2 regions of the Pseudoalteromonas piratica genome follow, and region 2 is predicted to be linked to the other one. Evidence: predicted binding sites of a transcription regulator. Region 2 holds the regulator's gene; the other holds the start of a gene.
What was found. The regulator FliA, encoded in region 2, starts transcription of late flagellar genes. The targets are predictions, from matches to a motif close to CTAAAGNTNNNNNNNNNNNNGCCGATA.
Positions count from the first base shown of each region.

Region 1: OM33_RS07110 (flagellin N-terminal helical domain-containing protein) is a predicted target of FliA. The motif match lies at 14,729-14,755, and genes of this name have one in related genera.

Region 1 is NZ_CP009888.1:1,549,822-1,566,448, forward strand. Features, by position in the region: gene OM33_RS07035 (chemotaxis protein CheV) at 1-199, shown strand, start outside; gene OM33_RS07040 (CheR family methyltransferase) at 217-1,041, shown strand; gene flgB (flagellar basal body rod protein FlgB) at 1,107-1,511, shown strand; gene flgC (flagellar basal body rod protein FlgC) at 1,514-1,936, shown strand; gene OM33_RS07055 (flagellar hook assembly protein FlgD) at 1,949-2,635, shown strand; gene flgE (flagellar hook protein FlgE) at 2,717-4,039, shown strand; gene OM33_RS07065 (flagellar basal body rod protein FlgF) at 4,192-4,938, shown strand; gene flgG (flagellar basal-body rod protein FlgG) at 4,957-5,745, shown strand; gene flgH (flagellar basal body L-ring protein FlgH) at 5,758-6,441, shown strand; gene OM33_RS07080 (flagellar basal body P-ring protein FlgI) at 6,450-7,541, shown strand; gene flgJ (flagellar assembly peptidoglycan hydrolase FlgJ) at 7,735-8,721, shown strand; gene OM33_RS07090 (FlgK family flagellar hook-associated protein) at 8,721-10,733, shown strand; gene flgL (flagellar hook-associated protein FlgL) at 10,739-11,965, shown strand; gene OM33_RS07100 (flagellin N-terminal helical domain-containing protein) at 12,268-13,236, shown strand; gene OM33_RS07105 (flagellin N-terminal helical domain-containing protein) at 13,687-14,658, shown strand; gene OM33_RS07110 (flagellin N-terminal helical domain-containing protein) at 14,856-15,824, shown strand; gene OM33_RS07115 (flagellar protein FlaG) at 15,907-16,320, shown strand; gene fliD (flagellar filament capping protein FliD) at 16,355-16,627, shown strand, end outside.
Region 2 is NZ_CP009888.1:1,719,360-1,733,409, forward strand. Features, by position in the region: gene fliR (flagellar biosynthetic protein FliR) at 1-94, shown strand, start outside; gene flhB (flagellar biosynthesis protein FlhB) at 104-1,234, shown strand; gene flhA (flagellar biosynthesis protein FlhA) at 1,315-3,423, shown strand; gene flhF (flagellar biosynthesis protein FlhF) at 3,445-4,824, shown strand; gene OM33_RS07895 (MinD/ParA family ATP-binding protein) at 4,817-5,674, shown strand; gene OM33_RS07900 (RNA polymerase sigma factor FliA) at 5,683-6,399, shown strand; gene cheY (chemotaxis response regulator CheY) at 6,449-6,832, shown strand; gene OM33_RS07910 (protein phosphatase CheZ) at 6,850-7,623, shown strand; gene OM33_RS07915 (chemotaxis protein CheA) at 7,638-9,881, shown strand; gene OM33_RS07920 (protein-glutamate methylesterase/protein-glutamine glutaminase) at 9,893-11,047, shown strand; gene OM33_RS07925 (flagellar motor protein) at 11,040-11,807, shown strand; gene OM33_RS07930 (flagellar motor protein MotB) at 11,813-12,775, shown strand; gene OM33_RS07935 (ParA family protein) at 12,784-13,560, shown strand; gene OM33_RS07940 (chemotaxis protein CheW) at 13,553-14,050, shown strand, end outside.

The sequences.
Region 1 (16,627 bases), 170 kb from region 2:
TGAGATGGATGGCTACACCTTGACTGCTGAATTAAAAGCAGATCCGCGAATGGCACCTTTGCACATTATTTTACACACATCTCTCAGTGGTGTATTTAACCAAGCCATGGTTGAGAAGGTAGGTGCCGATGATTTTATCGCTAAGTTTAACCCAGATGAGTTAGCAACTGCGGTTAAGAAATGGGTTCATGAAGCGTAGAGCAGCGAGTAATAAATTTGAACAAAAATCTAGATGATAAAGAATACCAGCAGTTTAGAAGCTTTTTAGAGCAACAATGCGGTATTGTTTTAGGCGATAACAAACAGTACTTGGTTAAAAGTCGTTTGGCACCTTTAATGGCGCGTTTTGAAGTTGCATCTTTATCTGAATTAGTCACAAAGACATTAAGTCCTCGTGAACGTCAACTTCGAGCTGCTGTTGTTGATGCAATGACAACAAATGAAACTTTGTGGTTTAGGGATACTTATCCGTTTGAGCTATTAAAGAATAAGCTTTTTCCAGAACTTTCCGAGTTACGTCGCCCTATCAAAATTTGGTCAGCTGCTAGCTCATCTGGTCAAGAACCATATTCTATTGCAATGAGTGCAGCAGAGTATAAACAATCAAAGCCAGGTGGACTTGCGGGTGTTAATATTGTTGGTACGGATATTTCAAATACTATGTTAGATATCTGTAAAAATGCAGAATATGATTCTTTGGCGTTAGCTAGGGGCTTGTCACCAGAACGTCGCCGCAAGTTTTTTACAGATTCTGGTCACGGTATGGCAAGGGTAAATGACGATATTAAACGTATGGTGAGTTTCCGTCATCTCAACTTGCTCGATTCATATGCACTCATGGGCAAATTTGAAATCATTTTCTGCCGTAATGTCCTTATTTACTTTTCGCCTGAAGTTAAAGCGAAAATTATTAAACAATTCCACCAAGCGCTTAATCCAAAAGGGTATTTATTTTTAGGTGCGTCTGAATCCATGACCGGTCTGAGTGATGATTTTGAAATGATCCGCTGTAACCCTGGTATTATTTATCAAAAAAAATAACTTCACATATTAGTTTTGGCTCTCAAATTGCATAACTTCTCCAAAGTCACTTTTTTGGAGAAGTTATGGCTATCAGTTTTGACAGAGCATTAGGTATACATCCGCAAGCAACATTGGCTCGTTCACAAAGAGCAGAGGTGTTAGCAACTAACATTGCTAATGCAGATACGCCTAACTACAAAGCGCGCGATATCGATTTTTCTAAAGCCTTAGAACAGGCAAAATCAAGTCAGTCAAAGCGCCTTGCAACCACTCACGAAAAACACTTCGATCTATCAATTAATAGCTTAGAAAGTAATACGCTTTACCGGATCCCAAACCAGCCTGATACAGGTGATGGCAATACTGTAGATATGCAGCTTGAACGAGGTAAATATGTTCAAAATGCTATGGAGTATCAAGCGAGTATTAACTTTCTCGGCGGCAAATTTAAGGGCTTGAAAAAAGCACTTGGCGGTCAGGGAGCATAATTATGAGTTTGTACAACGTATTTAATATTTCCGGGACAGGCATGAGTGCGCAATCGGTTCGATTGAATACTACGGCTAGTAATTTATCGAACGCAAACTCAGTGAGTTCCAGCGCCGATGAAACATATCGAGCAAGACACCCTGTATTCTCAGCCGAGTTGAGCAAGGCCCTTAACTCGCAACAGGGAGAAGCTGTGGGTGTAAAAGTGCTCGGTATTGTAGAAAGTGATAAACCACTTAAACGAGAGTTTAATCCAGAGCATCCGTTAGCAGACAAAGATGGCTTTATTTATAAGCCAAATGTCAATGTGGTTGAAGAAATGGCCAATATGATTTCAGCATCTCGTAATTATCAGACTAATGTGCAAGTAGCTGATGCTGCAAAACAAATGTTATCTCGCACATTGAGAATGGGTCAAAACTAATAGGAGCAGGTTATGACAACTAATGTATCAAATGATAGTTATATCGACTCATTGAAGTGGCAGCAACCTACTGGCGTGCCAGATGCGAATAACAATGATCAACTCACACAATCAGACTTTTTTGCATTGTTAACACAGCAGCTTTCTTATCAGGACCCTACAAAACCTGCAGATAATGATCAAATGATTGCACAGATGACGAGCTTTTCGATGGCTGATGGTATCAGTCAACTGAATAGCAATTTTGAAAGCTTTGCATCATCAATGACATCAAACTCAGCGCTGCAAGCATCTACTTTAGTAGGCAAAGATGCACTTGTACCTTCTTCAGTATTGGAACTAACTGATGGAAAACCATCGAAAGGAAGTGTAGCACTGGATCAGGCTGCACATGATGTAACAGTGAAGATTAAAAACGATGCGGGTGAAGTAGTTCGTACAATTGATATCGGTTCTAAAGCTGCTGGTGCTACAAAGTTTGAATGGGATGGTAAAGACCAAAGCGGAAATCCATTGCCACCTGGCAATTATGCAATGACTGCAGAAGGAAGAGTTGCTGATGGTGAGTACACAAGTTTTCCAACAGGTGCATTTTTAAATATTTCAAGCGTTAGTTTGAAAGGTACACATGGCCTAGTTCTAAATACTGGTGCGGGCTCGGTTAATTTGAGTGACGTTGTAGAAATCGCTCAAGGCTAATCTTGGCATTAAATTTGAATATTAATTTAGTGTAAAGCAGTTAATTACCTATTTTTAAACTGCACATTTTAGAGGTGAATTATGAGTTTTAATATTGCATTAACGGGATTGGCAGCAGCACAAAAAGATCTCGATGTAACAGCAAATAATATTGCAAACGTAAACACAACCGGTTTTAAAGAATCACGTGCTGAGTTTGCAGATGTTTATGCAGCATCAGTGTTTAGTTCAGGCAAGACAAAAAATGGCGATGGTGTGCAGACCACTGTAGTTGCACAACAATTTAATCAAGGATCATTGCAGTTTACGCAAAATGCCCTTGATTTAGCCATTACAGGCGAAGGCTATTTTGCAATGACTGATTCTTTATCATCACAAGATTATACCTATACGCGTGCTGGTGCATTTAAGCTAAATAAAGATAACTTTGTTGTTGATGCACAAGGTAACTTTTTACGTGGCTTCCCAGTTGACCCTTCAAATGGTGATACGACTTCGGTAAGTTTGAGTACTGCAACTCCGATTCAGATACCAGATGCATCAGGCGCACCACGTGCAACAAATAATGTTTATACATCATTTAACTTAGATGCGGGCGCAAGCCAACCAACCGTAGCTCCGTTTAACCCAACGGATTCTGCTACATTTAATGCTTCAACATCAACAACCGTTTATGATTCGCTGGGTGAGCCGCATATTATGCAGTTTTTCTTTTTAAAGACAGCTACAAATAATCAATGGGAAGTTCGTGCAACTTTAGATGGACAGGAGTTTGATAATACGGGTACTAACCCGGCTGCAGCTCCTGTATCAACATTTACATTTGATTCAAGTGGTTTACCTAATGCACCTGTAACGGCACCAAATACAACATTTGATCCAGTATCTCTTACAGCCGGAAATTTATCAGCCCTTTTATCAAATGGTGCTACTTTCCCAAATGACGTTAATATTAATTGGCGTGATGAAGCCGGTACTGCAAATAAGCAACCTACTCAGTATGCAAGTCGTTTTGAAGTAAAAGCGCTTGAACAAGATGGTGCTACTGTAGGACGTTTAACAGGTATTGATATAGGCACCGATGGTAAAATAGTTGCTTCTTACAGTAATGGTGATTCTACCTATATCAGTCAAGTATCTATGGTACGCTTTGCGAACTCTCAGGGTTTATCACAAGTAGGTAATACAGCTTGGAAAGAGAGTTTAACGTCAGGTGAGCCAATTGCAGGTGAACCAGGTTCTGGCACCCTTGGAACAATCAACTCAAGTGCCCTTGAGCAGTCAAATGTTAACCTAACCAACGAATTGGTTGATTTGATTTCAGCTCAGCGTAACTTCCAAGCAAACTCGCGAGCATTAGAAGTTAACTCAACACTACAACAAAATATTTTACAGATCCGATAATCTAAAATATCTAATTCACTTCTTCAATGGGCTGATCTATCAGCCCTTTTTATTCCCTCAATGCTCCTCTTTAAGCGTCAATTTTCTACCCCTCGTTATTGGCACTATTTTTGCTCTAGTTAACTATTAGAGATAACTAAAGGGCTGTGCTGATGGATAAACTACTTTACATCGCCACCTCAGGTGCAAAACAAAACATGCTGGGTATCGCAGTTAAAGCGAATAACCTCGCGAATGCGAAAACAACGGGCTTTAAGGCTGACTTAGAACAAGCACGTTCAATGCAAGCATTTGGCGAAGGTTTACCAACACGTGTTTTTGCCATGGAAGAAAGACCTGGTTCGCGTTTAAGTGCAGGCGCGATGTCAATGACAGGTCGAGAACTCGATATTGCGATTGGCGAAAATGGTTGGTTAGCTGTGCAAGATGCTAATGGTGAAGAAGCCTACACGCGTTCAGGCAATTTAAAGATGAGCGAAACAGGCCAGCTTTTTACTGCTAATGGCTTACCGGTAATTGGTGAAGCTGGTCCGGTTATTTTGCCGTTGCCAATAGAGAAAGTGCAGATTTCGAAAGATGGCATGATCCAAGTGAGACCACAAGGGGCACCTGCAAACTTTATTGAAGATATTGATAGGCTCAAGTTAGTTAGTGCCTATGGTGTGCAGCCACTTGAAAAAGGGCTCGATGGCTTATTTAGAAATAAAGAAGGGGAAGTGCTTGATACTGACCCTAATATGACTGTAACGAGCGGTGCGTTAGAGATGTCTAATGTTAACCCGGTTGATGAGATGGTCGGCATGATCTCACACCAACGACAATTTGAGTTACAAGTCAAAATGATGAAAACAGCTGAGAAAATTGACGAAAGCCAATCTTCTCTAATGCGAATTTATTAATGGTTTTTGGAGGTTAGTATGCATCCTGCATTGTGGATTAGTAAAACAGGTATCGATGCGCAGCAAACCGATACATCTGTGATCTCAAATAACTTAGCGAACGCAAGTACAGTTGGCTATAAAAAGAGTCGTGCAATTTTTGAAGATTTGCTCTATCAGAATATTAACCAACCGGGTGGCCGCTCATCACAAGATACTCAGTTGCCATCAGGCTTAATGCTTGGTGCGGGTTCGAAAGTGGTTGCAACACAAAAGAACTTCTCGCAAGGGAATATGTTAACTACCGACAATTCAATGGATTGGATGATTCAAGGACAAGGTTTTTTTGAAGTTGCTATGCCGGATGGTAGCCTCGCTTATACGCGCAATGGTCAATTTACTACAGATGAAGAAGGGCGAATTGTTACATCAGGTGCAGGTTACCCGTTACAACCAGAAATGAATGTGCCTGATGATGCGCAGCAGATTATCGTTTCTCAAGATGGTGAAGTGTCTGTACGTATTGCAGGGCAAGCTGATAATGCTGTAATTGGTCAGTTAACCATATCGGATTTTATCAATCCGTCTGGTTTAGAACCTATGGGTCAAAATTTATATACGGAAACCGCAGTCAGTGGGGCACCAGTGCAAGGTAATCCAAGTATTGATGGTTTGGGAGTAATTGTTCAAGGCTCACTTGAGACCTCAAACGTAAATGTAACAGAAGAGTTAGTTAACTTAATCGAAACGCAGCGAGTATATGAAATGAACTCGAAAGTCATTTCATCTGTTGATGAGATGTTAAGTTACATTAACCAGCAACTTTAGTAGGTGATTGCCATGGGTAAGTTAGTTTTAGCAATTGTTTCAGGGGTGTTATTGAGTGGGTGTGTCACCACCGCGAATCGTTTTGTCGAACGTGATGACCCTTATTATGCGCCACTGTATCCAGAAGACACCAATGTTTCGCAAGTAAACACTGGGTCGCTATTTAATACTCACTACTCAAATGACCTCTACTCTGACCAAAAGGCATTGCGCCAAGGTGACATTATTACCGTTGTGTTGAGTGAATCGACACAAGCCTCTAAAACGGCAAAAACGGAAACCGATCGTGAAACCGATTTTTCATTATCTCCTGTTACTGGATTAGGTGGAAATGCTATTACCATTAATGGTGATGCACTGCAGTACGGTGTCGGTTCTGAAGGCTCCTACAAAGGGGATGCTAAATCGGACCAATCCAATAGCTTAAACGGTAATATTTCGGTCAATGTAATGCGTGTTTTACCGAATGGTAATTTAGTTATCCGTGGTGAAAAATGGTTAACGCTTAATACGGGTGAGGAATTTATTCGCTTAGAAGGCATTGTGCGTCCGAAAGATGTCAGCGCCGATAACATGGTGATGTCAAATCGCATTGCTAATGCGCGTATTCAATACTCAGGCAAAGGCGCACTCGCAGATGCGCAGGAAGCGGGTTGGCTTTCACAATTTTTCCTAAGCCCATTAAATCCTTTTTAGGAGGCAGCATGCGATATTTTGCATTTATTATAGTATTACTTGGTGCAATTCATTTTCCGGCATCAGCTGAACGCATTAAAGATGTCACAGCCGTTGAAGGCGTGAGAAATAACCAGTTGGTAGGTTATGGCTTAGTTGTTGGTTTACCAGGTACAGGCGAAAAAAGTAGTTTTACCGAACAAAGCTTTAAAGCGATGTTAAGCAGCTTCGGTATTACGCTACCGGCGAATTTAAAGCCAAAAATAAAGAATGTTGCAGCCGTGGCTGTGCATGCCGATTTACCGCCCTTTATAAAGCCAGGACAAACTATTGATGTAACGGTTTCGTCAATTGGTAGTGCATTGAGCCTTCGTGGTGGTACGCTAATTCAAACTTTTTTGAAAGGCGTTGACGGCAACGTGTATGCGATTGCTCAGGGAAGTTTGGTGGTAAGTGGATTAGGTGCAGAGGGAGCCGATGGCAGTAAAGTGTTAGTAAATACACCAACTGTAGGGCGGGTCCCTAATGGCGCGATAGTAGAGCGTTCTGTTGCATCTCCTTTTAATCAGGGCGATCACATTACATTTAACCTACACCGTCCAGACTTTTCTACCGCAAAAGCGTTATCAGATACAATTAACGATCTTGTGGGTCCTAATACGGCAACGGCAATGGATGCAGCTTCTGTAAAAGTACTCGCGCCACGTGATCCAGCGCAACGTGTTGCCTATCTTGCGACCTTAGAAAATCTCGAATTTGAACCGGCAGATAATAGCGCGAAAATTATTGTTAATTCACGAACTGGCACCATTGTGATTGGTAAAAACGTTACCTTAGAACCTGCCGCGATAACTCATGGAGGTTTAACGGTAACGATTGCAGAGCAACAAAATGTAAATCAACCAAATCCGCTTGCTGGTGGTCAAACGGTTGTAACCGAGCAAAGTATCATTGATGTTGCTCGTGACGATACTCGTGCCTTTGTATTTGATCCCGGAGCAAGTTTAGATGATTTAGTGCGAGCCATTAATGAGGTTGGTGCAGCTCCAGGTGACCTAATGGCAATTTTAGAAGCGCTTAAAGAAGCCGGTGCTATTAGTGGGCAGTTAATTGTAATCTAACGCAATCGTTACGGGATAGCACTATGCTGTCTCTTAATAAAAGACATATTTAATCTGTTATTGAAGGCCTGATTTCGAAATTTTCTCGAAGCAGGCCTTTTTTATTTAGCATTAATGACTAAAGGTTTGGATCAATTTTTGCATTGAAATATTAGAGTGTTTCGTAGCCAATTTTTTGAATGAGAGCTGACTTATGGATGGCAACAACATAAATCATCAACAAAGCTTCTTTGATTTAAGCAATTTAAACTCTTTGAGAGAAGAGGCATTGCAAGGCGATCCTGATAAAAAAGCACTAAAGCAGGTTGCAGCACAATTTGAATCTATTTTTACGCAAATGCTGTTCAAAAGTATGCGTAAAGCGAATGAGGCATTTGAAGATGAAGACAGCCCTTTTAATGCCAGTAGTGTGAAATTTTATCGCGATATGCATGATCAGCAGTTATCGATGGAATTATCGCAAAGTGGTGCACTAGGGCTTGCTGACATTATTGTTGAGCAGTTATCGCCAACACCTGGCAAGTACACTCCTGCAAGTTTATTTTCACCAAGTCAAATTGCACCTATGGTTTCTAAACCAACTGAGCCGGTAGAGGAAATCAAAGAAACTGTGACAGCTTCAAATGATGTAAAAGTAATTGAAAGTGAGCAATCATTTGTTTCTGAACTTTGGCAACATGCAAAACAAGCTGCCGAAAAAATTGGTTTAAGTCCTGCTGTTATGCTTGCGCAATCGGCGTTAGAAACAGGGTGGGGCAAATATGTGATAACCAAGAGCGATGGGCAAAGTTCCAACAACTTCTTTAACATCAAAGCGGATAAATCTTGGCAAGGTGACAAAGCAGCCAAAGCATCGCTCGAATTTGAAGATGGCGTGGCAGTGAAAAAGCAATCTAACTTCAGAGCTTACAACAACATTGCTGAAAGCTTTGATGATTTTGTAAACTTTTTACAGCAAAACCCTCGTTATAAATCAGCATTAAAAACAACAGCAAACCCAACTGAATATCTTAACGAGCTGCAAAAGGCTGGTTATGCAACTGACCCTAATTACGCACAAAAAATAATAAATGTACTCAGCAGAAGTGAATTTAATGATGCGATTAAATCAGTCGCTTCAGGAATCAATGTAAAGGATATGATGAAAAGTTCGATAACAGGTTTAGGAGGCAGTGACTAATGTCTTTTAATCTACTTAATATTGCAAACTCAGGAGTTCGCGCTAGCTCTGAGTTACTGCAAACGACCAGTAAAAATATCACCAATGTAAATACTGAAGGTTATGTTCGTGAACGTACAGAGCACAGAACACTCTTTGATAATCAAGTCGGTTTGGGTCAGACCTTTCGCTTGGTGAATGACTTTGCACAGCAACAATTGAATCGTGATGTATCTAATCTTGCTTTTTTCAATCAGTTTGTTGATGAATCTGCGCGAGTCGATAGTTTGTTTGCTGAAGAGTCTAATAGTTTATCAACTAGCATGAATTCTTTGTTTAATTCACTGCAAGAGAGTTTAAATCAACCTTCATCCATGGTAAGTCGCTCACTCTTTTTTAATGATGCACAAGGCTATATTGATCAATTAGGTCGACTTTCTGGCATTGTATTTGACCAAAAAACCATTGTTAATGATCAGCTTGAAATCTATACCGATGAAGCAAATGGACTTATTAATAAAATCAGCGAACTTAACCTTGCTATTGCATCGGGCTCTTCAGGACCTGATGGCAGTGCGCTTAATAGCACGATTAATCAGCGCGATTTAGCAATTAAAGAACTGGCAGAATACATCGATATTGAAACACTTGATGGCCCAAATGGTGAAAAGCTAGTTTTTATGGGCACAGGTGAAGCCGTGGTGATGGAAAATGGTGCATTCAATCTATTTTCTTTATCAGGTGACCCTGATCCAAATTTTAAAGACTTAAAACTCGATGTGGATTCAGGTAAAGCAATTCCTCTTGAAGTAAATACTAGTTTACTGAAAGGAAAAATTGGTGGTCTTTTAGCTTATCGAGAAGATATTCTAATTCCATCACAGAATAAACTTGGTCAGCTTAGCCTTGCAATGGCTGACGCGTTTAATCAGCAAAATAGATTGGGTTTAGATGCCGATGGTGAGTTAGGTGGCGACCTTTTCACCATTCCAACAGCGGGTGCTTATGCGTATGCTGCAAATACTGGTACAGCTCAAGTAACAGGTACAGTAGAAGCTGGCAAAGGCAGCGAAATTCCGGCAACCGATTTTCTAATTGAATATACAGCCGCAAACCAAATTACGGTTTCAGCACTTGATAAGTATGGCAACCCAACTGGGACGCCGATTGTTGCGAATGTGGTAGCGGGTCAAGCCGATTCAACCACCGCAGTTGGCGGAGAGTTGTTTGGTTTACAAATTAATTTGACTGCGGGTGCTAATGTTGGTGACCAATTTGAATTAAAATTGAACTCGGATGCCTCTACAAATATCAAGTTAGCTACTAATCGACCTGAGGATTTGGCACTCGCTTCACCAATTCGCACCAGTAATAATATTAATAACCAAGGTACAGGCAGTATTTCTTCTAGTACGGTCACAGACACAAGTGCTGCTGGCTTTACAGCAGGCCCGCCCCCTTCTTTAACTAATGGGCCAATCACTGTTACCAAAACCGCTAACCCGAATGAATTTAATATCACAGATGGTACGCCTCCAGTGACCACTACGGTCGTTCTGACGCCGCCCTATGACAATGTGTTGAATCAGTCCGGAGCTCCTTACAATGCTTACGGCTTTGATTTTAGTCTTGAAGGTGCTCCGAATGCAGGCGACACATTTACCATTGAATTTAATACCAATGGTTTTGATGATAATCGCAATGGCTTAATGCTTGCGGGGCTGCAAGATAAAGAGCTTGTTCGAGCAAATGTTGATGCATCTCCAGGGGGTGATAATTTAACAAAACTTAATGAAGCTTATGGCAATCTAATTACTGATGTGGGTATTAGAACTTCGTCAGCCAAAACAAATCAAGTTGCATTTGAAGCTCTAGCCAATCAATCAAACGCATGGTATGAGTCAATTTCTGGCGTTAATTTGGATGAAGAAGCTGCAAATCTTTTAAGGTTTCAGCAGTCATACTCTGCCGCAGCGCAAATCTTAACAACAGCAAGAACTGTTTTTGACACCATATTGAATGCAGCGAGGTAAATTGAATGCGTTTATCAAACAACATAATGTATCAAAACAACCTTGATAAAATTTTAGAAAATCAGCAGAAGGTTGCTGTTGCGCAAGAAAAAGTGTCAACCCAAACACGTATATTGACACCTTCTGATGATCCAGCCGCTTCTGCGCAAGCTCTGTTATTAAGTGAACGAATTGATATAAATAATCAATTTCAAAAAAATAACAGCTATTTAACGAGTAAGCTACAGACTGAAGAAAGTGTACTGCAAAATATTAAAACATCACTGCAGCGAGGTTATCAATTAACGGTGCAGGCAGGTAATGGCGCATTATCTGAACAAGATAGAGAAACCATAGCTGAGGAAATGAAGTCAATTCAGGCGACTTTATATGATTTAATGAATTCAAAATCTGAAGATGGCAAATTTATCTTTTCAGGTTTTCAAGATAGTAATCAAACTTATGTATTTAATGGGGCTACTGGTACTTATGACTATCAAGGTGACCAAGGTAACCATGAGATGCAACTTGCAGTAGGTGTAACTCTTCGTTCAAGTGATAATGGCATCGATGCATTTGAGAATGTTGATGAGCGACTAAATGTTAATACCAATACCCCAACCGTTGGCGGTGGCATTACAGGTGGGTCAGTATATGTTAAGGAACAAGCACAATTTGATTCCTTTCATAAAGCTAATTATGACCCGTTAGTGCCTGCGAATAATAACCTTCAAGTTACAGTTACTGCTGGAATACCTGATACTTATGCAATAACGTTAGGAGGTACGCCTGTAGGGGGCGGCAACTTTACAAATGATACAATTAAGTTTCAAGGCATGGAAATTAACTTAGCGGGTGTTGCGCCAGGTACCGCAGATTTCTCATTAGCACCACCAGAAAAGAAAAATATGCTAAATACTTTAGAGGAACTAATTACTGGTCTTACGAACCCTGGATTGTCAAATGATGCATATCAAGAGTATCTGGCAGATGGTATGGTTGGAATTACGAATGCCCAAAATCAAGTTTCCATTACTCAGGCGAATTTAGGCGGGCGGATTAATGTTGCAGAGCGTTTACTTGGTTCAACGGCTGATATCAATATTAACCATAAAGAATCAAAAGCGAAGCTAGTTGAACTTGATATGGCAGAAGCCATTACAGAATTAACGAAAGAGGAAACAGCTTTGCAAGCTTCGCAGGCAACTTTTGGCCGCTTAACACAGCTTTCCTTGTTTGATTACATTCGTTAAAGAATAAACTTTCAAATGATTTAAAGCGGGGACTTCCCGCTTTTTTTATGCCTATTTATCAATTTGTCCCTAAAATTTAGATAAAACACATAAAGTATATTATTTTTTGGCCGATACATTAGTTAGCCAGAAATTTAATTTAAATTAAGCTATTGAAAATTAATAAAAAATATAAAAAATAATCTAAAGGAATTTTTTTTCCTCCCGATAACAGAATTAACTTAGAGAGATACTGAATACATCGTAACTCTCTTTAAAAGAGAAATTGAAAGTAAGTAATATTTACTTCGGGAGAAAGAACCATGGCACTTTATGTAAATACAAACGTAAGTTCATTAAATGCTCAACGTCAGTTAATGAATTCAGGTAACGCTCTAGATCAATCTTTCCAGCGTTTATCTTCAGGTCTTCGTATCAACAGCGCAGCTGACGATGCAGCAGGTCTACAAATTTCTGATCGTCTTCAATCGCAAATCAACGGCCTGAACCAAGGTAACCGTAATGCTAATGATGGTATTTCACTTGCACAAACAGCTGAAGGTGCAATGGATGAAATTACAGGTATGTTCCAGCGTATTCGTACACTGGCACAACAAGCATCAAATGGTTCAAATACTGATGAAGACCGCTTAGCTATTCAAGAAGAAATTCGTCAACTTTCTTCTGAAGTAAACCGTGTAGCTACTGATACTACCTTTGGTGGTCAAAATTTGTTAGATGGTACCTACGAAGCAAGTTTTCAAGTTGGTGCTGATGCCGTTCAAACCATTGGCTTTTCAATGCAAAATGTTGGCGGTACAGCAGCAATTAACAGTTTGAGTGCTAACGGCGGTTTTACATTGTCAGGCATCGCTGGTGTTGCAAGTGCCGTAACTGGTCAACGTTTATCTACACTAGCTGAAGGTGCTTCTGATATTGGCGGGGCAGCACTGACAACAGATACATTTGCAGCATCTTTTATTGCCACTGCAATAAGTGTTTCTAGCCAAGTTAATGCGCAAGTAACGCTTGCTGGTGTTGACTCATTGATTGCTGTTGTTGATAAAAAGCGTGCTGAATTGGGTGCAGTGCAAAACCGTTTCCAATCGACAATTCGAAACCAATCTAATATTGCTGAAAACTTGAGTGCAGCTAAATCACGAATTAAAGATGCAGACTTCGCTGCAGAAACAGCGGCGTTAACACGTAATCAGATTCTTCAACAGGCGAGCCAAACTATTTTAAGTCAGGCTAACCAGCGTCCACAGGCTGCATTAAGTCTATTAGGATAATTAAGAGAAATGCCCTTATCAGATGGGGTAATAGATAAGGGCATTAAAAGGGATATTTAAAGCGGAGGCAACTGCAGAAAATATCCAAACAAGTAAGTATAAGAAACCAGTCGGTCTCTCGTACTGAAATGATTAAGCAAATATAGTACCAAGTATAAAACAAGTTTTTTGACACCGCTATGTTTGCCACTTACTTTCGATCTCTTTTCATTAAAAAGGAGCCTTATTTATAAGGCTCCTTTTTTATTTCTTGTTTTGGCATGGATATTGATTGTTATTAACTTGAACAAGATATGTAGGAAAAGTTAGGTGGTTAATTGCCGCTTTTGTATGAAAGTAGGCAAATATTTTCCTAGACCCTAATGGCATTGTTGCAAGTGGTGCGATTGTACTGCGTTTACCGGGTTACTCATATCTAACCATAAAAAAAGAGATAGAGAGAGTAAGATTATGGCTTTATATGTAAATACAAATGTAAGCTCGCTAAATGCCCAGCGCCAACTAGATAAATCAGGCGGTGATTTAGATACGGCCTTTAAACGTTTGTCTTCTGGTTTAAGAATTAATAGTGCAGCTGATGATGCGGCTGGTCTTCAGATTTCTGACCGTCTTCAATCGCAAATTCTGGGCTTGAATCAGGGTAATCGAAACGCGAACGACGGTATTTCACTTGCGCAAACTGCCGAAGGTGCGATGGATGAAATGACAACCATGTTGCAGCGTATGCGCGTACTTTCTCAGCAGTCAGCAAATGGTTCAAATACCGACGAAGACCGATTGGCACTTCAAGAAGAAATACGTCAACTTTCTGAAGAAATCAACCGGGTGGCAACAGATACGACATTTGGTGGACGAAATCTTCTTGATGGCAGTTATGCAGCTAGTTTCCAAATAGGTGCAGATGCTGTTCAAACAGTTGGTTTTAGTATGCAAAACGTAGGTGGTACAGCAGCGATTAACAGTTTAAGTGCTAATGGCGGCTTTACCCTGTCGGGAATAGCAGGTATTGCGAGTGCAGTTACAGGGCAGCGTTTATCAACTCTTGCAGAAGGCGCATCGGATATAGCTGGTGCAGCTCTGACTACAGATACTTTTGCTGCTGCGTTTATTGCTACTGCAATTAGTGTATCAACGCAAACAAATGCTCAAATTGTGATGGCTGGTGTTGACTCATTAATTGCCGTGGTCGACAAAAAGCGCTCAGAACTAGGTGCGGTGCAAAACCGTTTCCAATCGACCATTCGTAACCAAGCGAATATTGCAGAAAATTTAAGTGCAGCAAAATCACGAATTAAAGATGCTGACTTTGCAATGGAAACTGCGCAATTAACGCGAGCACAGATATTACAACAGGCTAGCCAAACAATTCTTGGCCAGGCAAACCAAAGGCCTCAAGCTGCATTAAGTTTGCTTCAAGGCTAATATTATTTCTTATTAAGAAGCTCCTTTTCAGGGGCTTTTTTTATGCCAGTAAAAAAAATTAAAAAAATTGCTAAAGCAAATTCTAAAGATGTCGATAAGCCGACTAGAACACCTAATTTAGGATTCTAATTTGGGCATTTTAAATAAGTAGGGGTACTTATTTAAATTGCACTTTAGTTAATAAAGCGGAGGCAATTATGGCTTTATATGTAAATACAAATGTGAGCTCTTTAAACGCTCAAAGACAATTAAGTCAGTCAGGTACAAACCTTGATACTTCGTTCCAGCGATTGTCATCAGGTTTACGCATTAATGGTGCAAAAGATGATGCTGCTGGTATGCAGATTTCAAACCGGCTTACTGGCCAGATTAATGGCTTAAACCAAGGTATTCGAAATGCCAATGACGGTATTTCATTAGCGCAAACAGCTGAAGGTGCGATGGATGAAATTACGGGTATGTTTCAACGTATGCGTACATTGGCACAACAAGCATCAAATGGTTCAAACACTGATGAAGACCGTTTAGCACTGCAAGAAGAGATTCGCCAGCTTTCGTCTGAAGTGAATCGTGTTGCTGAAGATACGACATTTGGTGGCCAAAATCTTCTAGACGGTAGTTATGATGCAAACTTCCAAGTTGGTGCTGATGCTGTACAGACCATTGGATTCTCTATGCAGAATGTTGGTGGTACTGCTGCAATAAACAGTATTAGTGCAAATGGTGGCTTTACATTATCAGGTATCGCTGGTGTTGCAAGTGCGGTAACTGGTCAGCGTTTATCAACTCTAGCAGAAGGTGCATCAGATATTGGTGGTGCTGCGCTGACAACAGATACTTTTGCAGCGTCTTTTATCGCAACTGCAATTAGTGTTTCAAGCCAAGTAAACGCTCAAGTAACGCTTGCTGGTATGGACTCTTTGATAGCCGTTGTTGATAAAAAACGTGCAGAATTAGGTGCTGTTCAAAACCGTTTCCAATCGTCAATTCGAAATCAAGCGAATGTTTCTGAAAACTTGAGCGCTGCTCGCTCACGTATTCGTGACACAGATTTCGCTGCGGAAACTGCTGCGTTAACTCGTAATCAGATCTTACAGCAGGCAAGTACGTCAATCTTAAGCCAGGCGAATCAAAGACCACAAGTGGCCCTTTCTTTACTTGGCTAAACGACTCGCTTAAGCTGATTACACAGGCATTTAAACGCTTTGCAATCAGCTTAAGCTATACTTGTGAAAAGAGGATATTGTTATGAATACTATTCAAGAACCACTGACGAGTGTATTCGACACTAATAACGCACCTATAAAACAAGAAGCGACACCAGTTATTGGTACGGATCGTGCTAATGATGAGAAAAGTCCTGCACAAGTAATTGTGCGACCTGAAACTAGCTCAGTCGGTGAGCAAGAACAAAATTTCTTTGAAGAAATTAAAGAAAACTTAAAGAAAATTAATGACTTTATACCTGTTAGTTCGACAAACTTAGTTTTTGAGTTTGATGAACTTGGTGAGCCACCTGTGGTGAAAGTGATTGATAAGTCAAATGATGAAGTGATACGCGAAATTCCTCCACAGGAAATACGGGAGGTTGCTAAAGCTTTTGAAAATTTGGCCGATAAATTAAATACTCAAACAGGGATCTTATTTAACGATTCTGTATAGAGTGAACTGAAGTGAATTTTAAAGAGGTTGAATCATGGCAAGTATTACATCAGCAGGAGTCGGCTCTGGTTTAGATTTGGAAAGCATAATTAAAGCTTCTCTCGATGCTGAGAATATTCCTAAACTTCAAGCTTTCGCCACAAAAGAAGAGTCACTTCAAAAAGAGTTAAGCTCTATTGATACTATCAGTTCGGCAATTTCCCAACTTGAATCCACTGTCAAAAAGTTAAGTGATATTGATAACTTTAATAAACGTACCGCCTCTATTACTCAACCTTCATCCGGGGATATCATTGGTGTAACTACA
Region 2 (14,050 bases):
TTGGGCAACTATGACTAACTTCATTGCACAGTTTGAGTTTCAATGGTTAAAGATGATTGAGCTAATGTGTGACCTTGTTGGTTGCCAAGTATAGAGAGTTAATATGGCAGAAGGCTCAGATCAAGAACGCACCGAAGAACCCACCGCCAAAAAATTAGCTGACGCGGCTAAAAAAGGGCAGGTGGCCCGTTCAAAAGAAACTGGCACAACCTTTGTGCTGATTGCTGCTGCTGTTAGCTTTTTATTGTTTGGAAAGGACATTGCTGTTGGCCTTTACAATGTAATGGGTAGATTATTAACGCTCAATCGCAATGAAGTTTACGATACCACTAAAATGTTCTCTGTGTGGGGCGAGATAGCTAATGAACTGTGGTATGGCATGACCATGTTTGTATTATGTTTACTGGTTGCTGGCGTAATCGGTAATACCTTTTTGGGAGGGTTTAATTTTAGTTGGGAAGCAGCAGCGCCGAAAGCAAGTAAAATGTCTCCAATCAAAGGTCTTACGCGGATGTTCGGTAAACAAGCTGCAATTGAGCTTGTCAAAGCGTTATTAAAATTTGGCCTTATTGCAACGGTCGCTGTCTATTTAATAAAAGGCTATTTTCCCGAAATTTTAACACTCAGCTTGGAAGCCGTTCCAGGCAATATTGAACATGCTCTTTGGATCCTAGCATGGATGTTTTTTGCGTTGGCTATGACATTAATTGTTATTGCAGCAATTGATGCGCCTTTTCAGAAATGGAATCACAACGAACAGCTAAAAATGACCTTGCAAGAAGTGAAAGATGAGTTCAAAAATAGTGAAGGTGACCCACAAATTAAAGCGCGTATTCGGCGTACACAACGTGAGATGTCTCAACGTAGAATGATGCAGGATGTACCGGATGCTGATGTTGTGGTCACTAACCCGACTCATTTCGCTGTGGCACTGAAATATGATACAGAGAAGGCCGGAGCGCCTATAGTAATCGCAATTGGTGGAGATGAAATCGCCCTGCAAATTAGAAAAATTGCAGATCGCTATGACGTTCCAATAGTTGAATCACCATTACTTGCTCGTTCACTCTACCACACAGGTGAAATTGGGCAGCAAATACCAGAACAATTATTTGTTGCTGTGGCACAAGTGCTAGCATACGTTTATCAATTAAAACAGTTCAATAAAGGACGTGGCAAACGGCCTGAAAAATTGGCTGCAAACCTACCTATACCTGAAGAATTCAAATATTAGTCAGTATGTTATAGCACTTAACTAGTTGGAACATAATTTGCTTTAGCTATACCAGTGTCAATATTTTGAATAGCTGCTGTATGGACTTCAAAGCCACAATAAACCAACTGAATGCGAATAAATCGGACTACTTAAAAGGTATAGGAACGCCTATTCTTGTGCTCGCAGCACTGGGCATGGTTGTACTACCTATGCCTGCGTTTCTACTCGATATTTTATTCTCATTTAATATTGCGCTTTCACTAGTTGTCCTGTTGATAACTTTATACACACTTAAGCCACTCGATTTTGGCATTTTTCCTACAGTGCTATTAATTGCAACGATTCTCCGCTTAGCTCTGAATGTAGCAAGTACGCGTGTGGTGTTACTTGAGGGGCATGAAGGGGGCGATGCAGCAGGTAAAGTGATTGAAGCATTTGGTTCAGTTGTAATTGGCGGTAACTATGCCGTTGGTTTGGTTGTATTTTTAATTCTGATCATTATAAACTTTGTTGTAATTACCAAAGGTGCTGGTCGTATTTCAGAAGTTTCGGCACGTTTTACGCTCGATGCGATGCCAGGTAAACAAATGGCAATTGATGCAGACTTGAACGCTGGTTTTATAACGGCTGAACAAGCCCGTGAACGTCGAACAGAAGTAACCCGTGAGGCTGACTTCTATGGTTCGATGGATGGTGCCAGTAAATTCGTAAAAGGGGATGCTATCGCGGGCATTATCATTTTAGTGATCAATATTATCGGTGGATTATTTATCGGAATGATCCAACACGATTTACCTTTTAGCCGTGCAATGGAAGTATATACTTTACTGACAATTGGTGATGGTCTAGTTGCTCAGCTACCTTCGTTATTACTTTCTATCGGCACTGCAATTGTTGTTACACGTCAAAATGAATCACAAAATATGGGCGAACAATTTCATACCCAACTTGGAAATGATAAAGCGCTTTATATCGCAGCAGGTATCTTGATTGTGATGGGATTGGTCCCTGGCATGCCAAAAGTCGCATTTTTAGGTCTCGGCTTGTTAATTGGTGGTGTTGCTTATTGGAACCAACGTATTAAGACCAAAAAGGCAGACGAAGAAGCAGAACAAAAAGCGAAAGGTAAGTCACCGAGTCAAGAACAAGCACAAATTGAACAAAAAGAATTAGGCTGGGACGATGTACAGCAAGTCGATGTTATTGGCCTAGAGGTAGGTTATCGCCTAATTCCACTAGTTGACCAAGCGCAAGGCGGTGAACTACTCAGTCGCATTAAAGGTGTACGTAAAAAGCTTTCACAAGAACTTGGTTTCTTGGTGCCGCCAGTGCATATTCGCGACAACTTAGAGCTTGATCCAAATGAATACCGCATTACCTTGATGGGGGTATCGAGTGGTTACGGTGAGTTAAAGCACAATAATGAATTAGCAATTAACCCAGGACAAGTTTTTGGTGAGGTGAAAGGGGTTGCGACTAAAGACCCTGCATTTGGTTTAGATGCTGTTTGGATTGCGCCAGAACAAAAAGATGAAGCACAATCACTTGGCTATACAGTAGTAGATGCTGCCACAGTTGTTGCCACTCACATTTCACAATTACTTCATAATCACGCTGCTCTTTTGCTTGGTCATGAAGAGGTGCAAAACCTGCTTGATATGTTAGCTAAGTCACACCCACGTTTAATTGAGGGACTTGTGCCAGATATTTTACCGCTCACAACTATCGTAAAAGTATTACAAAATTTACTTAACGAAGGGGTGCCAATTCGTGACATGCGTTCAATTGTACAAACCTTGGTTGAATATGGGCCACGTAGCCAAGATCCTGATGTATTAACGGCTGCAGTGCGTATTTCACTTCGTCGTTTGATTGTTCAAGATGTGGCTGGTAACACCCCTGAAATTCCTGTCATTACATTGGCGCCTGAGTTGGAACAGATGTTGCATCAGTCACTTCAAAGTGCAGGTGATGAAGGTGCTGGTATTGAACCAGGGCTTGCAGAAAGACTTCAAAACTCTCTCGGCGATGCTCATCAAAACCAAGAAATGGCAGGTGAACCTTCAATACTGTTGACATCGGGTATGCTGCGCAGTGTGTTATCACGATTTGTGAAACACAGCTTACCAGGGCTGCGTGTGATGTCTTATCAGGAAGTACCTGAAGAAAAACAGATAAAAATTGTTTGCTCGGTTGGTCAACAGTAATAAGTCAAGGTGAGGTGTGACATGAAAATTAAACGTTTTTTTGCGAAAGATATGCGTAGTGCATTAAATGAAGTTAAACATGAATTAGGTCCAGATGCTGTCATTATGTCAAACAAACGTATGGCTGATGGTATTGAAATTGTTGCTGCTGTTGATTATGAAAAGTCGGTTCAAAGTGCGCCAGCAGCTCCACAAGTTCAAGCAGAAAAACCAACGTTTAATAGCCAATTTGTTAAACCAAAGCCACAAACAGCAAAGCCTGAAAAGCAAGCCGCAGTGGCTGATAGTTTATCTGCTTTGTTAGAACGCCAAGCGAAAAAGACACCGCAATTTGACAAACCATCTGCACCTCAACAATCGCAAAATTGGTTTGATGAAGATAAGTATCAAGCACCAAAAGACGACAGTTTTAATTCGTTTAATCAAAGCAAACAGGCGTCAAGCTTTGACTCAGAACCTCAGCCGTCACATGAAATGCAAGCAATGCGTGATGAAATGGCATCTATTAGACAGTTATTAGAGCATCAACTTTCTGGTTTAATGAATGAGGATATGGCACGCCGTGATCCAACCCGAGCTCTGTTATTAGATCGTTTAAAAGGTATGGGAATTAGTGAAGCTGTAGCAGACCAGTTAGCCTGTTTCATTCCTGATGACGTTGCTCCACGTCAAGCGTGGCAAGAGACCTTGAACATGCTGAGTAAGCAATTGTACACCGCAAACAACGAAATTTTGCGCCGTGGCGGTGTATATGCACTGGTTGGCCCTACAGGTGTAGGCAAAACAACAACAGTTGCCAAGCTTGCTGCGCTTGGTGCACAAAAGTTTGGTGCCAACAATATTGCACTAATTACTACAGATACCTATCGTATTGGCGCATATGAACAATTATCAACATATGGACGTATTATTGGTTGCCCTGTTAAGCAAGTTAAAAATGCAGAAGAACTTACTGAAATTCTTTATCATTTAAGAAATAAACGTCTAGTATTAATTGATACAGCAGGAATGAGCCAACGAGACTTGCGTTTGACTGAGCAACTGAATACATTAATGCGAAATAGCCGAGTAGATATTCGTAGTTACCTTGTTTTAAGTGCAACAGCACAATTAGAGGTACAACAAGAAGCCATTAAGCAGTTTAAACAGGTACAGCTAAGTGGTTGTATCTTCACAAAACTTGATGAATGTCTAAGTTTAGGCGAAATTATCAGTGTAGCCATTCAAAATCGACTGCCAATAGGCTATCTTACCAATGGGCAGCGCGTACCAGAGGACATTCGTGTAGCAAATGCGGAAAAATTGGTCAGCAAAGCACAGCAGTTGTATGCAAAACGAACAAACGCGCAAGCAAGACGTGCATCAAGCATGGCGCATCAAGCAGTAGGAATGTATGATTAACCCAGAATTAGATCAAGCTAGTGGCCTGCGGAAAATGAAAAACAATAACAAGGCTGTAAAAGTAATTGCGGTAACTGGAGGTAAAGGGGGAGTTGGTAAAACCAATGTTTCTCTTAATATGGCAATCGCCATGGCCCAACAAGGCCAAAAAGTACTTGTACTCGATGCCGATTTAGGTTTGGCAAATTGTGATGTTATGCTTGGTTTACGTGTTGAGCGTAACCTGTCTCATGTTTTATCTGGTGAATGTGATTTAGAAGATATTCTGGTGGAAGGTCCGTATGGTGTAAAAATTGTGCCTGCGACTTCAGGCTCTCAGAATATGGTTGAACTAACGCCTTCAGAGCACGCTGGACTTATTCGTGCTTTTGGTGAACTTGATTCTCACTATGACGTGCTGGTAGTTGATACTGCAGCAGGTATTTCTGATATGGTATTGAGCTTTTCTCGTGCTTCTCAAGATGTGCTTGTTGTTGTATGCGACGAACCAACATCAATTACTGATGCATATGCTCTGATAAAGGTGCTTAGTCGAGAGCACGGTGTATACAAATTTAAAATTGTTGCCAACATGGTACGAAGCCTAAAAGAAGGGCAAGAACTTTTTGCTAAATTGTCGAAAGTAACCGATCGTTTCCTAGATGTCTCATTAGAGTTAGTGGCAACCGTGCCATTTGACGAAAATATTCGAAAAGCCATTCGTAAACAAAAAACTATTGTAGATGTTTTTCCTAAATCTCCAGCAGCAATTGCTTTTAAGGCGTTAGCCTCTAAAGCTGCGACTTGGCCGATCCCAAATCAGCCTTCAGGACATCTTGAGTTTTTTATCGAGAAACTGGTTAGTAACTAGGAATGCCTATGAAACGAACCACTGCTTATGCTAACCAAAATCAATTATCACATCTTGTTGAACAGCATACGCCGTTGGTTAAACGCATTGCCTATCATATACTTGCACGATTACCGTCAAGTGTTATTGTTGAGGACCTGATTCAAGCTGGCATGATAGGATTGATTGAGGCTGCGAAAAACTTCGATGGTTCTAAAGGGGCTAGTTTTGAAACCTATGCAGGTATTCGTATTCGTGGTGCAATCATCGATGAAACCCGCAAGGGGGACTGGGTGCCACGCTCAGTGCATAAAAATGCACGCGAGGTTGCTGCTGCCATTAGTTCCTTAGAAGCAGAGCTTGGTCGAGAGCCTAAAGATAGTGAAGTTGCTGAAAAACTTGATATTACGATAGATGAGTACCATCATATTCTTAGGGATATAAGTAATGGCAAAATTATCGGCATTGAAGATCTCGGCGTTGATGAAGATGTAATCGATGCAGGCCTTGGTAATAATGAGCAAAACCCATTAGCAGATATTCAACAAGATAAATTTAATAAAGCATTGGTAACGGCAATTCAAACTTTGCCAGAAAGAGAAGCATTAGTGCTTTCGCTTTACTACAATGATGAAATGAATTTGAAAGAAATCGGTTTAATCCTTGAAGTTAGTGAATCTAGGGTTAGCCAAATACATAGTCAGGCCATGGTGCGCCTTAAAGCAAAAGTCCATGACTGGATATAGAATAAAGTAGTAAGTAAACAATTAGGTGCATACCTCACTGGAGGATATTTTGGATAAAAACATGAAAATTCTTGTGGTTGATGACTTTTCAACAATGAGAAGAATCATTAAAAACCTGTTAAGAGATCTTGGTTTCACAAATGTACAAGAAGCAGATGATGGAAGTACCGCGCTGCCAATGTTACAAAATCAAGAATTTGACTTTGTAGTAACGGATTGGAACATGCCTGGTATGCAAGGTATTGACTTGCTGCGCGCTATTCGCGCAGATGACAGCCTTAAACACATTCCTGTGCTAATGGTGACAGCAGAAGCTAAGAAAGAACAAATTATTGCTGCCGCACAAGCTGGTGTTAACGGATACATTGTTAAGCCATTCACTGCAGCAACGCTGAAAACAAAACTTGATAAAGTTTTTGAGCGTTTAGGCTAATTGGGAAGGAGAGGTTTATGTCAGCAGGTGCTGCGCCTCCAATTACCTTAGAACAGGCTAAACAGCTTGTTGCGTTTCTTGAAAATGGTGAACAACAACAAGCGCAAGAGCTGTTACAGCAAGTCACGGCAATTGAGCAAGATGAATTGTTTGGCGAGGTTGGTAAATTAACACGCCAACTTCATGATTCATTAAAAAACTTTCAGCTAGATACCACGTTATCTGCGTTAACAACAGAGTCCATACCGGATGCTAAAGAACGCTTAAACTACGTTATGGAAATGACAGAGCAAGCAGCAAATACCACAATGGATGCGGTTGAAGCTTCTCTGCCTATTGCCGATAAACTACAAACAGGTCTCAATGATATTAAACCTAAATGGGATAAATTAATGTCTCGGGACCTAAAAGTAGGCGAGTTTAAAGTGCTTTGTCATGAGTTGAATGGTTTTATGGAAGAAGCTAAAACAAACTCTGACGAATTGAATAGTTTAATGACAGAAGTATTGATGGCTCAGGGCTATCAAGATCTTACAGGTCAAGTTATTCGCCGCGTAATCGAGCTAGTACGCGAGGTCGAAGAGAGTTTGATTCATATGTTAACGGTGTTTGGTACACCTGTTGAACATACAGGATCGCCTGAGACGACACTAGAACAAGAACAACAAATGGTTGCTGATGGTGAATTAGACCAAGTAGCTGAAGGCCCAATTATAAATGCTGAAACCCGTGAAGATGTGGTTTCAGGTCAAGATGAAGTAGACGATCTATTATCTAGTTTGGGCTTCTAATCGGAGAATTATGCATGAGCTTTGATGTCGATGAAGATATTTTACAAGACTTTTTAGTCGAAGCCGGTGAAATCTTAGAATTGCTCTCAGAACAGTTAGTTGAATTGGAAAATAACCCAGAAGATGCTGACTTATTGAATGCGATATTTAGGGGCTTTCATACCGTTAAAGGGGGAGCGGGTTTCCTTTCAATGACGGAATTGGTAGATGCCTGTCACGGTGCGGAAAATATTTTCGATGTCCTTCGCCAAGGCCAACGCAGAGTTACCCCAGAATTGATGGATGTCATCTTACAAGCACTTGATACCATTAATGAGATGTTTGCTCACATTCAAAATAGAGCGCAACCTGACCCAGCTGATCCTCAATTACTTGCAGAGTTACACCGCTTAAGTCAGCCAGAAAGTGCAGATGAAGCCCAAGCAACTGTTGCTGAAGAACCTGCAGAAGTTGAACCAGCGCAACCTGAAGCTGTTGAAGCCGATCCGTTTGATGATATTTTATTTGATGCAGATGAAACTGCTTCTTCAGATGAATCTGGCAGTGTTGACGATATTACCGAAGAAGAGTTTGAAAGTTTACTTGACGAACTTCATGGTTCAGGAAATGGTCCAGTAGCACAGCCAAGCGGAGAATCGACTAGCGCTGATTCTGATGAAATCACTGATGATGAATTCGAAAGTTTGCTGGATGAGCTTCATGGCGCAGGTTCGTTTGGTGCGTCAGCTGAGGCTGCTTCACCAAGTTCGGAAAGCAATGCGCCAGCACCTGCTTCTGCTCCAGTTAGTTCCGGTGATGATGAAGATATTACTGAAGACGAATTTGAAGCATTGTTGGATGAACTTCATGGTAAGGGGAGTGCACCAAAAGCGAGCGAGAATTCGTTTAATACTGAATCAGTCGCACAACCGGCGGCAAAACCAGCCCCAGCACCGCCACCGAAGTCTGAGCCGGTTAAACCTCCTGCTGCTGCCAAACCTGCGGCACCGAGTAAACCTGCTGCGCCAGCTAAGCCTGCAGCAAGTGCACCAGCACCAGCTGCGAATAAAGCGCCTGCCAAACCAGCAGCGCCGCCTGCTGAAACCACTGTACGAGTCGATACCAAACGTCTTGACCAAATTATGAACATGGTCGGTGAGCTGGTACTAGTTCGTAATCGCCTAGTTAGCTTAGGTGCAAATGTTAGCAACGAAAGCATGGGCAAAGCGATTTCTAACCTGGATGTGGTTACTGCAGATTTACAAGGCGCAGTAATGAAAACGCGCATGCAACCAATCAAAAAGGTATTTGGTCGTTTTCCTCGCGTTGTTCGTGACTTAGCTCGAAGCTTGAAAAAAGAAATCAATTTACAATTAGTTGGTGAAGAGACTGACCTTGATAAAAACTTAGTGGAAGCACTTGCAGATCCACTTGTTCACTTAGTTCGTAATTCAGTAGACCACGGCATTGAAATGCCAGATGACCGTGAAGCTGCAGGAAAACCGCGAACAGGTACAGTGACTCTCTCCGCATCACAAGAAGGCGACCATATTCTACTTACCATCGAAGATGATGGTGCAGGTATGGATGCAGAGAAATTAAAAAATATAGCAATTAGCAAAGGTGTTATCGATGCTGACCAAGCGGCCAGATTATCGAACACAGAAGCTTATAACTTAATTTTTGCCCCAGGTTTCTCAACAAAAGAAGAAATTTCAGATATTTCAGGACGTGGTGTGGGGATGGATGTTGTTAAAACAAAAATCACCCAATTAAACGGTACTGTTAATATAGAATCTGAAAAAGGTAAGGGTACAGTACTGGAAATTAAGGTACCGCTTACTCTTGCAATTCTACCGACCTTAATGGTTGTTGTTGGCCAGCAAACATTCGCATTACCACTTGCCGGTGTCAGTGAAATTTTCCACCTTGATTTAACCAAAACGAATTTAGTAGATGGCCAGTTAACAATTATTGTTCGTGATAAAGCGATTCCGCTTTTCTATCTCGAAAAATGGTTGCTTCGTAACCCTAGAACGGAACAAAAACGTTCTCAAGGACACGTTGTTATTGTTCAACTAGGCACACAGCAAATGGGCTTTGTGGTTGATTCATTAATTGGTCAAGAAGAAGTGGTAATTAAACCTTTAGATGCACTATTACAGGGAACTCCAGGCATGGCCGGTGCAACGATTACATCAGATGGCGGGATAGCGCTGATTTTAGATGTACCGAGTATGTTAAAGCACTATGCCGGTCAAGGTCGCAATAAAAAGTAAGAGAGCATTTAATGACAATTAGGGTATTAGTTGTAGATGATTCAAGTTTCTTTCGCCGCAGAGTGAGTGAAATCTTGAATCAAGATCCCAATATTGAAGTAATTGGCACTGCTAACAATGGTAAAGAAGCGGTGGAAAAAGCTGCTGAATTAAGACCATCAGTGATTACTATGGATATTGAAATGCCGGTGTTGGATGGCATTAGTGCGGTCAAACAAATTATGCAGCAAACACCAACACCCATTCTAATGTTTTCTTCATTAACTCATGATGGTGCAAGCGCAACTTTAGATGCGCTTGATGCGGGTGCGTTAGATTTTCTTCCGAAAAAATTTGAGGATATTGCACGTGACAAAGAAGAAGCGACCAAGGTATTACAACAAAAAGTACGTGAAATTGGTCGTCGTCGCGTAAGTGGCTTTCGTCCTTCGAGAGTCGCTGCGACACCTTCTACTGCGTCCCGAATTGCTTCTGAAAGAACGACAACGTCATCACTTCGCCAACCCGACCGTTCATTTTCGCAACGTGCGCCAGTTACCGATACGAGAAATACGGGTACATCAGAAAGACCTAAGGCTTCAGGTAAACAATATAAGTTGATGGCAATTGGCACATCGACAGGCGGGCCTGTAGCATTGCAAAAAGTATTGACGCAGTTACCTGCCAATTTCCCCCACCCAATTCTGCTCATTCAACATATGCCAGGAGCTTTTACACCGGCATTTGCTCAACGTTTGGATACCTTATGTAAAATTAAGGTAAAAGAGGCTGAAAATGGGGATTTATTGAAACCTGGGGTTGCGTATTTAGCGCCTGGTGGCAAGCAAATGTTAGTTGAAGGACGAAGTGGTAGCCAGAAACTAAAGATTTATGAAGATGACAGTCCAAGAGTGACATACAAGCCAAGTGTTGATATTACGTTTGCCAGTGCTGCTAAGAGTTATGGCGATGCTGTTCTTGCAATTGTTTTGACAGGAATGGGAGCTGATGGTCGAGATGGTGCGCGTTTATTAAAACAAGCAGGTTCTAAAATTTGGGCTCAAGATGAGGCTTCTTGTGTCGTTTATGGCATGCCTCAAGCTGTTGCAAGTGCAGGCTTAAGCGAGAAAAGTATTGCTTTAGCGGATGTTGCAAAACACATCAATACGGAAATAGGTTGTGGATAAATTAGCCATTTTTGGTGTTATTTTAGCGTTTGTTGCGATTGGATTAGGGTACACACTGGAAGGTGGTGTACTCGCAAACTTATTTGATTTATCGGCTTTTATAATTGTTTTTGGTGGTACACTCGGGGCGGTGATGCTGCAAGCAACCAAGTATCAATTTATCACTGCGTTGAAAATGTTACCTTGGGTAGTAAAACCACCAAAACACGACTTTTCGCAAGGCATTGAACTAGTTAAGAATTGGGCTGCAAAAGTACGTCACGATGGTTATTTATCATTAGAAAACTTGGCGATAGATGAAAAAGATTATTTTGTCTCCAAAGGCTTAAATTTATTGGTGGATGGCAGTGAAGAGCAGCAATTTTTTGACACAATGGAAAATGAAATACTTCAAAGACGTCATGCACTGAATGAATCAAGTCAAGTTTTTCATGCAATGGGCGGATACAGTCCTACGCTTGGAATTTTAGGTGCGGTCTTGGGTCTAATCCAAGCGATGAATTTTATCCAACAACCGGATATGCTAGGTGCGGGTATTGCTACTGCATTCGTCGCGACAATTTACGGCGTTGGGTTTGCCAACCTTATTTACATTCCTATCGCTAATAAACTTGCAAATTTAATTGATGAACATTGCCGCTATCACCAAATGTTGGCTGAAGGCATGTTTTGTATTTTACAAGGCGATTCGCCCAATGTGATCGATCAGAAATTATCGGCATACTTAACTGAAAAGAACAATAACTCACTGTTTCGGTAATTTGAATGGCGCGTTTTAAGCAATTTAAGCAACCAGACCAAAATGATAATTCGCATCGTTGGTTAGTTTCATATGCTGATTATATGACTTTAATGTTTGCTTTGTTTGTTGTTATGTATGCAATGGCTATCATTGAAGAAGAAAAGTTTTCCGTTCTATCTGACACTATCTCCCATGTATTTAAAACAACCGATAAACCATTTCAAGCTGATGGCACAGGTGTATCTGGTGAAGGCTTATTAAACAGTAATGAAGCGAATGTTGATATGTCGCTACACGGCATTAGTATTGTCGAAGAAGAAAAGGGCCCTGAACTTGTCGATGGACGTGGAGAGTTAAGTAATTTAAAACAAAAATATTTAGGGCAACCATTAGATTCACTTGAAGAAGAGCTAAAGAGTGCGATTTCTGATGAACTTGAAACAGGACAGGCAAGGCTTGAAAAAGATATGGATTGGCTGACCATCGAGCTTAGTTCAAGTTTATTGTTTGCAAGTGGCAGTGCTGTTGCGACTGAGCGTGCCAGAGAGGTTTTACGGGCTTTATTACCGATACTCAATGCAAACCGAAATTATTTAAGGATCCGTGGTTATACGGATAACCTGCCAATTAATAATGAGGTATTTCGTTCCAATTGGCATTTGTCCGTTGCGCGAGCAACCGAAGTACTTGTATGGTTGGAATATCTTGGCGTGATTTCTGCTAGGATGGCAATTGAAGGCTATGGTGAATATGCGCCATTTAGTGATAATGATACGGAAAGTGGTCGTCAGCAAAACCGTAAGGTGGTTATTGCCATTTCTAAATACGCTTTGCCAGTTAAAAACACTAATGAACTGACAGAATCACAAACCACAGCATTAGAAATTGAAAAACTAAAACAATCGAGTGAACAAGATGATTCACTTAAGGTAATACAACTACCCAATGGTGGGATCAGAATTACAACCCGAGAACAAGAACAATAGGTAATTAATTGAGAATTTGGACTGTAGCAAATCAAAAAGGTGGGGTAGGTAAAACCACTACCACAGTGTCCCTTGGAGGCTTATTAGCTTCACGGGGCAAGCGTGTTTTATTGATTGATACCGATCCTCATGCATCATTAACTTATTACTTTGGTATTGATTCTGAAGAATTAGAAGTAAGTGTATTTGACCTTTTCACCCGTGGAAAAACCATGGCAAGAGAAGAAATCTTACAATCTCTATGTCCCTCAGGTGTTGAAAACCTAGATATTCTTCCAGCTACGATGGCAATCGCAACACTTGACCGAAGTTTAGGTAAAAAAAGTGGTATGGGGCTTATTTTACGTCATGCACTTGATAAAATTAGTGATGAATATGACGTTGCTATCCTTGACTGTCCACCAGTACTTGGCGTGTTAATGGTGAATGCCCTTGCTGCGTGTAATCGTGTTTTGATCCCTGTGCAAACAGAGTTTTTGGCCTTAAAAGGCTTAGATCGTATGATGAGAACAATGGAGCTGATGCAAAGCTCACAAAATAAGTCATACAATTTCACAATTATTCCGACAATGTACGATAAACGTACAAAGGCTTCATTAGAGGCTTACAAAAAATTACGCGCCCTTTACGGAGATAAAGTATGGCCGGGTGTTGTTCCGGTTGATACTAAACTTAGAGATGCAAGCCTTGCCATGCAGGCTCCACATCAGTTTTGCCCCAAGTCACGCGGTGTATTTGCTTATACTTCATTGTTAGAGCATTTGGAGATGGCAGAAAATGACTAAGCAGTTATTTGCAAACGAAAAAGTGATGAAGCAGTATCTAGATGCGCTGTTACAAGAAGAATCATCGGAAACACTAGTAAGTCCAGTTGAAAATTTGCTTAGTGATGTAGAGAGTAAAGCTGCTGAACATCAAAAAGCCATTTTAAAACCAAAAGAAAGCCCACAGATTGCGTCTACCATTGAGCAAGTTGAGTCGAGAGAAGTCGTTGAAGCTGTGGAAGTCGCTTTACCACCATCACAAACTCAAGATGACAGTTTTGCGGCCGATGAATTCCAAGCACTTTATTTTGAAGTAGCGGGGCTCACCCTTGCAGTACCACTAAAATCGTTAGGCGGTATTTACCAATTAGGTGAAATAAATCAACTATTTGGAAAGCCAGATTGGTTTAAAGGGGTAATGTTGCATCGTGAAGAGAAACTGAATGTAGTTGACTCTGCGCGCTGGGTAATGCCAGAAAAATATAACAAAAACTTAGAAGAAGCGCTAAAC